DNA from 3 places in the Brenneria tiliae genome. Region 3 is predicted to be linked to each of the others. Evidence: predicted binding sites of a transcription regulator. Region 3 holds the regulator's gene; each other region holds the start of a gene.
What was found. Region 3 encodes Fur, which represses iron uptake genes when iron is present. Its sites were predicted from a motif close to ATAATAATGAGAACNACTATCAA; they were not measured.
Positions count from the first base shown of each region.

Region 1: MFP24_RS07880 (siderophore-interacting protein) is a predicted target of Fur. The motif match lies at 1,038-1,060, and genes of this name have one in related genera.
Region 2: MFP24_RS16660 (TonB-dependent siderophore receptor) is a predicted target of Fur. The motif match lies at 1,646-1,668, and genes of this name have one in related genera.

Region 1 covers NZ_JAKPCB010000094.1:63-3,243, forward strand. The annotation lists gene MFP24_RS07875 (FAD-dependent oxidoreductase) at 17-751, opposite strand; gene MFP24_RS07880 (siderophore-interacting protein) at 1,122-1,958, shown strand; gene MFP24_RS07885 (condensation domain-containing protein) at 2,430-3,181, opposite strand, start outside.
Region 2 covers NZ_JAKPCB010000100.1:318,829-322,009, forward strand. The annotation lists gene MFP24_RS16650 (MmgE/PrpD family protein) at 1-420, opposite strand, end outside; gene MFP24_RS16655 (helix-turn-helix transcriptional regulator) at 539-1,525, opposite strand; gene MFP24_RS16660 (TonB-dependent siderophore receptor) at 1,831-3,181, shown strand, end outside.
Region 3 covers NZ_JAKPCB010000095.1:36,068-39,248, reverse strand. The annotation lists gene glnS (glutamine--tRNA ligase) at 1-1,488, shown strand, start outside; gene fur (ferric iron uptake transcriptional regulator) at 1,579-2,028, opposite strand; gene fldA (flavodoxin FldA) at 2,359-2,886, opposite strand.

The DNA.
Region 1 (3,181 bases), on a different contig from region 3:
GCGGCAATCCCTGTTATTATTGAGGAAATTTATCAGGAGGATAGATTTTGAGGGGATCTCTCAGGTCCGGAACATATTTAGCCAGCATCTCTTTATTACTGGCAAATCCGCCGGTGGAAAGGACGACATTGCCGGCGTTAACGATTATCGTTTCCCCGGCGGAATTTTTAGCGGCGACGCCTTTGATTGCGCCCTGCTCGTCAAATAATAGTTTTTCCGCCGGGGTTTTGGTAAATATCTCCCCGCCTTTCTGTTTAAAATTAGTCGCTAATACCTTGATGGCGGCAGATCCCGAGCCTTGATAAATATGCCATGTATAAAGAGATTTTTCTGCAGGAAAGGTTGTCTTGATCCCTTTAAACTGAACGCCGATATCTTCAAGCCAGTTAATGGTTTCACCAGAGTGATTAAGCAGCGTGCGAATAACCGGCGCATTGACGCGCCAGTGATGGAACTCCATGACGCGTTCAAAAACTTTCTCCGGAGTAATATTAATTCCTTCTTTTTTTTGAATTCGCGTGCCGATTCCCAGCGATCCCTCAGGGTAGTTTCCCGCCCCGCCGATGATGGCCATCTTCTCCAGAACGATGGTTTTGGCGCCATTTTCCTGAGCGGTTACCGCCGCGGCAAGACCGCTGAGTCCGCCGCCGACGATAACGACATCGGCGTCGATTACCTGTTCGGCGATACTTAGCGGCGACAATAAACATAAACCGATACACCATGCGCTGTACTTGGCTGTTTTTTTCATAATATGATTTGCCTCTATGGTTATAATTAACTTATGGGCGCCATGGTTATAATTGACTTATTAAATAATAAATGTGATAGATGCGGCATATAATTTACATCAACCAAATAGTCCAGTATCGAGCAATAAATATAAAATAAAAAAATTTTAATCATTACAGCAATAAATAAGTTAGGTTAATTAATCTTATAAAGAAGAATAATATTATATTTTCCGCCGTCGCGGTTATGTAACGATATTGTTGCTTAATTGTTTTCCAAGCTAAAAAATTTAGCGCAGCTCCCATATGATAATGATAATAATTAATATTAAAAAAGATAGCTGATACACTCAACGGACAAAAAACCATCTTTCCTGAGGGAGAAGAACGATGTCCACACCCAACGAAGCCCCCAAGACGACGTACCGCCCGGCGCCCCCGCGGCTGGTGCAGGTTAAAGAGATTAACGACATTTCGCCCGGTCTGCGCCGCATAACCTTCAGCGGCGAGAATCTGCACGACTACCCGCCGGAGTGCGAAGGCTGGCATCTGAAAATTCTGTTGCCCCGCGAGGGAGAGCTGAAGCCCGCACTACCCACCCTTACCCCGCAGGGGCCGCAGTGGCGGGAGAATGAGGTGCCGCCGTTTATCAGAACCTACTCGGTGCGCGCCATCCGCCTGGCGCAACGCGAAATTGATATTGAATTTGCCTTGCACGACGGCGTCGCAGGTCCGGCATTGAATTTTGCCCGGCGGGCGCGGCCCGGCGACTGGATTGGCATCTCCAATCCCGGCGGCCCCGACCCGATGCTGCCGGAAGCGAAGCACTATTTTATGGCCGGCGATCCCACCTCGCTGCCGGCGATCGCCGCCCTGCTGGAGAAACTGGCGCCCGATGCGCAGGGCAAAGTCGTTATTCGCGTGGATAACGAAAGCGATACGCTGGATCTGCGCAAACCGGAAGGCGTGGAGGTCGTCTGGCTGACGGGAGATATCTCCCTGACGGACAGGCTGGTGGATACCTTTACCTCCTGGGCGTTACCCGCTCAGGACGTCACTTTCTGGATTGGCGGCGAAGACCGGATAATCAAAGCGCTGCGTCGTTATATCCGCCGGGAAAAGGGCTACGACCGTCAGCGGATCTACGCCATTCCCTACTGGCGCCACGGCTATGATGAAGAGCGTTATCACGATCTGCGGCATGAAATTATGGATAGTCAGGAGTAAGCGCCAAAGGCGCCCCGCCAGCGGGGCGCTAGAGATTGCTGATAAACCCGCTCCGATATAGTCATTCCCGAGGTAAAATGCACCCGGTAATCCCGACGGCAGTAGGCGGGTTTGATAAATCGTCTTAGATAGCAGGATGTGGTTTTTTAAAGGTTTTCCTTCGCGTAAAAAATCGCGCTGAGGTGGGCGTGACCGCCGGGTGAGCGGCACGGACGCCGCGAAAGCCAGTGCCGCGCCGGGAGCGCGTCAATGGCGGCCCGACCAGCGGTCACGAACGCCGAAGGCATCGCGTAGCGACGCGATTTCGCGAAAAGCCCGGGGCCACGGGGCGGCGGCGACTGAGCCGCCCCGTGTCGGGCGCGTGCTGCGACGGTCACAGAAAACGACTGAGGTTAGTGCGCACGAAACCCTCACTGCGCTTATAGAAATTCCTTCCCCAAATTTCTGGGGAGCCCCTACCCCGCCCACCGCCTATACCAGATTATCCTGACCTTCGGCCAGCAATAGCCGCCAGCCGTTAATAGTGGGATTTTTCATCAGCGAGATAAAATCGACCTCGTACCCTTCACTGCGCCAGTGGGCGATCAACGACATAATGCGCACCGAATCCAGACCGTATTCGAGCAGGTTTTCGTCATCGCCGATATCCTCGCCGTCGGCGTCGAGCAGCGGCAACAGCAGCTCGCGCAGACGCGCTTTATCCCAGACCGGCGTCATGGTCTCCTGCGCCGCAACCGGACTCGCGGGGTTCTCCGTATGCGGCGGCGGTAGCAGCGACTCCAGCGGCAGCTGAGCCGCCCCCTCTTCCGCCAGCCGGGCAAACGCCTTGGTGAGGGTGGCGACGATCAGATCGACCCTTGCGGCATCATAGTGTTGCGAGCGGTAGCTCATCAGCACGCGTATCGACGTCTCGCCGGCGAGAATCTCTTCCATCACCTCGAACTGCAGGCCCAGCAGCGATTCGCTCTTTTGCGGATCCACCTGTCTGAAAGAGACGCGGCTCCCGTCATGCAAGGTAAAGCTGCCGTTCAGTTTGTTCTTGGCGTGCAACTGGATAAATACTTCGAATATATGCCGGCCGTCCGGGCCATCCCCGTCCGCCAACGCTTCTTCAACCAGGTCGATGGGAACGTCGGTGTAAGGCAGGGAGTGGTTGATATTGTTCTTCACCTGTTCGATAAGCGCGGCCAGCGTCATTCCCGCGCTGAAACGCAGGCGGTGCG
Region 2 (3,181 bases), on a different contig from region 3:
GCCAAGGCTATAGTGGCGCGAGCCGCTGGCCAGGCCGATGCGTCCTGCGGCCTCCACACCGATAACGTAGGCGGTGAGAAACGCCTCTTCGGTTATGGCGGGGTTTTCCGCGGCCAGCGCGAACAGGGCCGGCAGGATCACGGTGCCAGAATGGCCGCGAAACGCCGGTTGATAGTCATCAAAGTCCAGCGCATGGCCGGCGTACCCCAGAATCAGACTGTTCGTCAGGCTGTCGGCGCCGCTAAATACCTGTTTTAACGGATAAAGCCCGCTGTCGGCGATAGCGCCCTGGGTAATGGGCAGGGCGGCGGCGACAAAATCGGTGACGCCCTGACGCGCGGCGTCAACGGCCGCCCGGTCTGGCGAACTGTGGGTAACGTAATCGGCGAGGGTAGCGGTTAAATCGGCAACGTTAGTCATAAATGGCGCAAAATCAGCAGTGGAAGATACCTTAATCTACTGCGCCCGGCCGACGGATGATTAATAGCCAAACGTAATGAATCATGCTTTTCGGCTATTAAGGGCGTAATGGCGCGTATCAGAAACGATCCTTCACCTGCCCCGGCGTGACGCCGAAGGCGCGGCGCAGCGCGGTGGCGAAGTTGGCCGGGCTGTTATAACCGGCGATGCTGGCCGCCTGCGCGATGCCTATCCCATCTTTTTGCAGCGCCAGCATCGCGCGCTGTAAACGGCAGTTACGCAGGTATTCAAACACGGTGATATTGAACGTCTGGCGAAAATGACGCTGTAGGGTACTTTCGCTCATGCTGACGCTTTTGGCGATTTCAGCCATGGAGAGGTGGTCGGCGGCGCCGCTTTCCAGCATATCGCGGATCTGATGGACCCGCTGATGATTGCGCAAGGTCACGCCGGGGGCGGTTTTGTCCCGCTGCGCCTGGCTGGTGAGCGAGCCGAACGCTTCGATAATCAGCAACATACACTGGGTTTCCAGATACAGCCGTTGCAGCGGGGTATGGCAGGGGCCGGCGTTCAGAATCTGCCAGGCGATGGCCAGCGCCTGACGCGACGGGATCCATAAATGGGTGGCGAGATGGGTTTGCGTGAAATCATAAATAGCCTGCCAGTCGCTGACGCTGTCCAGCAGATTGCCGTACAGCCATTCCCGGCTAAAGGTGAGCGACACGGTGCGTTCGTATTCGTCGCGTTTGCCGCTGCGGCTGAACCGTGTGGGTTCGGTTAGTGAAATCAGCGATGCGGGCTGATGCTTTCCCAGATGCAGCGGCTTTTCATCGTAGCTGATATGCGCGATGCCGTTTACCACGATAGCCAACTTTATCGCCCCGTTCAGCATACTCTGCGTTTTCATATTGTGCAGGTTGATCACATCGGCCGTGTGCAGAATCAGATCGCGGTTCAGTTGGATAACGTTAAAGCTGCCGAACAGCACCGGCGTATCGTCAATCAGCCTCGATCCCAGCAGTTGATAGTCATTGGTGACCAGGCTGGACTGCTGCACGATATGGTTCTTATAGATCGATTTTGACGATGGCAGCTGATTTTGCATGATCCCCTCTTACCTTGTCCGGTTATCGCCGGTCATTTTGCCGTTTTTGCAAAACAATTTGCTGTTTGCACAAACCCGGCCCTGAAAAACAAATGTAACAATGACCGCGCCGAATTGGTAATGCAAATACTTCTCAATAGCATTTTTCGTTGGCGGCCGGCGACGCGCGGGCGATAACCGCTGGTGATATCACAGGCTTGTCTCCACAAAGTATGGAGCCGGTTTTACGGCGATAAATAAAGCCTGTCACAGCTGCGTCCGCATCAGCGTCTTTCAAATTACGATTCTACAGGGCGATTTTAATCATGAGACTACCACCACGCCACTATCTGGCGACCCTTATCGGACTGAGTTGTGCGACTACGCCTTTCCTGAGCTGGGCCGAGACCCCAGCGGCCGATACGGCCTCTACCCGGCAGACTTCGCCGGATGCCGCCGCTGACTCCTCCGATACCATCGTGGTCACCGCCGCCGAGCAGACCCGTCAGGCGCCGGGCGTGTCGGTGATCACCGCGGAAGATATCGCCAAGCGCCCGCCGGCCAACGATCTGTCGGAACTGATCCGCACCATGCCGGGGGTGAACCTTACCGGGAACTCCACCAGCGGACAGCGCGGGAACAATCGCCAGATCGATATTCGCGGCATGGGGCCGGAAAATACGCTGATTCTGGTGGACGGCAAACCGGTTTCCAGCCGCAATGCGGTGCGCTATGGCTGGCGCGGCGAGCGCGATAGCCGCGGCGACACCAACTGGGTGCCGGCCGATATGGTGGAGCGCATCGAAGTGCTGCGCGGCCCGGCGGCGGCGCGCTACGGCAACGGCGCGGCGGGCGGGGTGGTGAACATTATCACCAAACAGCCGACGCAGGAGCTGCACGGCAGTTGGAATACCTATCTGAACGCGCCGCAGCATAAGTCGGAAGGCGCCACCAAACGCACCGATTTCAGCCTGATGGGCGGCCTGACCGATAATCTGAGCTTTCGTTTGTACGGCAATCTGAATAAAACGCAGGCCGACGCCAGAGATATTAATGAAGGGCATCAGTCCGAGCGTACCGGCAACCAGATCAATTCTCTGCCCGCCGGTCGGGAAGGGGTGCGTAATAAAGATATTAACGGCCTGCTGCGCTGGGATATCACCAAACAGCAGTCGCTGGAGTTTGAAGCGGGCGTCAGCCGTCAGGGCAATATCTATGCGGGCGATAGTCAAAATACCAATAGCAATGCCAATGTCCTCAGCAATTACGGCAAAGAGACCAATCGCATGTACCGGCAGAACTTTGCCGTCACGCACCGCGGCTATTGGGACAGCGGCGTCAGTTCGATGTCATATCTGCAATATGAACGTACCCACAATACCCGTATTCTGGAAGGATTGGCGGGCGGTACGGAGGGGATTTTCTCTTCACCTAATGCTTTTAGCACCATCAAACTGGATAGTTTCACCGCGCATAATGAAGTCAATATTCCGTTTAATGCTCTGTTCGATCAGGTGGCGACCATCGGCGTAGAGTGGAACGAGCAGAAAATGAAGGATCCGGTGTCGAATACGCAGACCACCACCGAAGCCGGCAGCATCGGTTCGCTGAGCAGCGCCGGGCGCAGCGACAAGACATCCGCCCGTCTGGCGTCGGCTTTTATTGAGGACAATATTC
Region 3 (3,181 bases):
TATAACGGGCAATGCAACCTGCGTTTTGACGATACCAACCCGGTAAAAGAAGATATTGAATACGTTGAGTCGATCAAACGCGACGTTAACTGGCTGGGTTTCTCATGGAGCGGCGACGTACGCTATTCCTCCGATTATTTCGATCAGCTGCATCAGTATGCGGTGGAGCTTATCAGCAAGGGGCTGGCGTACGTCGATGAACTGACGCCGGAGCAGATCCGCGAATACCGCGGTTCGCTGACGTCGCCGGGCAAAAACAGCCCCTTCCGCGATCGCAGCGTGCAGGAAAACCTGGAGCTGTTCGAAAAAATGCGTAACGGCGGCTTTGCCGAGGGAACCGCCTGTTTGCGCGCCAAGATTGATATGGCGTCGTCGTTTATCGTGATGCGTGACCCGGTGCTGTATCGGATCAAGTTCGCCGAACACCACCAGACCGGCAACAAGTGGTGCATCTACCCGATGTATGATTTTACCCACTGCATTTCCGATGCGCTGGAAGGGGTGACGCACTCGCTGTGTACGCTGGAATTCCAGGATAACCGCCGCCTGTATGACTGGGTGCTGGATAACATCACCATACCTTGCCATCCGCGGCAGTATGAATTCTCCCGCCTTAACCTTGAATACGCCATTATGTCCAAGCGTAAGCTGAACCAGCTGGTTACGGAAAAGATTGTTGAAGGGTGGGACGATCCGCGTATGCCGACCATTTCCGGTTTGCGTCGCCGTGGCTACAGCGCCGCGTCTATCCGCGAGTTTTGTTACCGTATCGGGGTCACCAAACAGGATAACAACGTTGAAATGGCGGCGCTGGAGTCCTGTATCCGCGACGACCTTAACGCCAATGCGCCGCGCGCCATGGCGGTGCTGGATCCGGTGAAGGTGGTGATTGAGAACCTTCCTGCGGATCATGAAGAGCTGGTTACCATGCCGAACCATCCGAATAAGCCGGAAATGGGCTCCCGCCAGGTGGCGTTCAGCCGAGAAGTGTATATCGATCGCGCGGATTTCCGCGAAGAGGCCAATAAGCAGTATAAGCGTCTGGTGCTGGGCAAGGAAGTTCGCCTGCGCAACGCCTATGTGATCAAAGCGGAGCGCATCGATAAAGACGAGCAGGGGGTTATCACCACCATCTATTGCAGCTACGATGCGGATACCTTAAGTAAGGATCCGGCCGATGGGCGCAAGGTCAAAGGCGTTATTCACTGGGTGTCGGTGGCGCATGGCCTGCCGGCGGAATTCCGGCTGTACGATCGGCTGTTCAGCGTGGCCAACCCCGGGGCGGCGGATGATTTCCTGTCAACCATCAATCCCGAGTCGCTGCAGGTGACCCGTGGTTTTGTCGAGGCGAGCCTGGCGCAGGCGGAAGCGGAAAAAGCGTATCAGTTTGAACGGGAAGGCTATTTCTGCGCCGACCGGGTTTATTCCACTCCGCAGCATCTGGTGTTTAACCGTACGGTGGGCCTGCGGGATACCTGGGTGGGATAATTGCTGGGGCGTCTACAGGATAAAAAAATAAAACCGCCTCGGCGGTTTTATTTGTTAAAAATCGCACCTGCGATTTTTTATGCGGTTGATTTATCTTTTTTCATCGTGCAGGGTTTCGTCTTCACGGCAATCCCCTTCACTGCAATGGCCATACAGATACAAGCTGTGGTTGGTCAGTTTTATGCTGTGTCTTTCCGCGATTTCACGTTGCCGCGCTTCGATATACTCGTCACGGAATTCAATCACTCTGCCACAATCCAGGCAAATCAGATGGTCATGATGATGTTGCTGGGTCAGTTCGAAAACCGACTTGCCGCCTTCAAAATTATGGCGGGTGACGATACCAGCATCATCAAACTGATTCAGTACGCGGTAGACGGTCGCCAAACCAATCTCTTCGCCCATATCAATCAGTTTTTTATATAAATCTTCCGCACTGACGTGATGGCACTCCGGGTCCTGCAATACTTCCAGAATTTTCAGTCTCGGAAGTGTGACTTTCAGGCCGGCCTTCTTTAATGCGATATTATTGTCAGTCATGCGGGTTTAGTCCTGTTGCTTACTTAATCAATGGGGGCTATCTAGCCTATGGCATCGGTCGGCTCAAAAAATGTAATAGCGTCTCAATTATAGAACCGTGCATTCAAAATGGAAACCATGGAATGTTAACAAGGTTATTCCCACACACAATACAGAGGTAGCACGCAATGCATTGTTGGCAAATGAGGAAAACGATGGTGAACATACATAACCGATGTGGGTATTGTACAGAATTGTGGCCGGAAGTTAAAAAAATGTATCAATCTTAATGAAAGGTTTTTTCTATTGATTTGGCTCTGACGAGGGAGTTGTCAGAGCCAAGGCGTGGTGTTAAGCCAGCAGCTCTGGCAAATTCAGCTCTTCGCTAATCTGTTTTACCCAGGCGGTGACGCGCTCGGCGGTCAGTTCAGGCTGACGATCTTCGTCGATAGCCAGGCCGATGAAATGCTTGTCATCCGCCAGACCTTTGGACGCTTCAAAGTAATAGCCTTCCGTCGGCCAATGTCCGATGATGGTCGCGCCGTGCGGTTCGATGATATCGCGGATGGTGCCCATGGCATCACAGAAGTATTCCGCATAGTCTTCCTGATCGCCGCAGCCAAACAGGGCAACCAGTTTGCCGCTAAAGTCGATATCTTCCAGCGTAGGGAAAAAGTCATCCCAGTCGCATTGGGCTTCACCGTAATACCAGGTGGGGATACCCAGCAATAGAATATCGAAAGCTTCAAGGTCTTCTTTACTGCTTTTGGCGATGTCATGAACTTCAGCAACGTCGGTTCCCAGCTGCTGTTGGATCGTCTTGGCAATGTTTTCGGTATTGCCGGTATCACTGCCAAAGAAAATTCCTATCAGTGCCATGAATTAAATAACCTCTTGATTCTTAATGGTATGGTGCCGTTTTTCACCCACTTATCGCCTAATAATAACAGACACTACCGGCATGAGAAACTCGTATCGGTAAGGAGACGTAAATTGTGGCGGGTAATTTTTAGCTGAAATTCCGGGGCTCAAAAAAATTTGTATTTATAGAATGTTATGAATTCGTTCACAGAATAGAAAACAAACTACGACAAGAGCCGTACCGGGGTTAAATGTTGTCTGAGTTTTGTCGATTAATTAAGTGATCTTATCTGTTCAATACCACGGAACACCA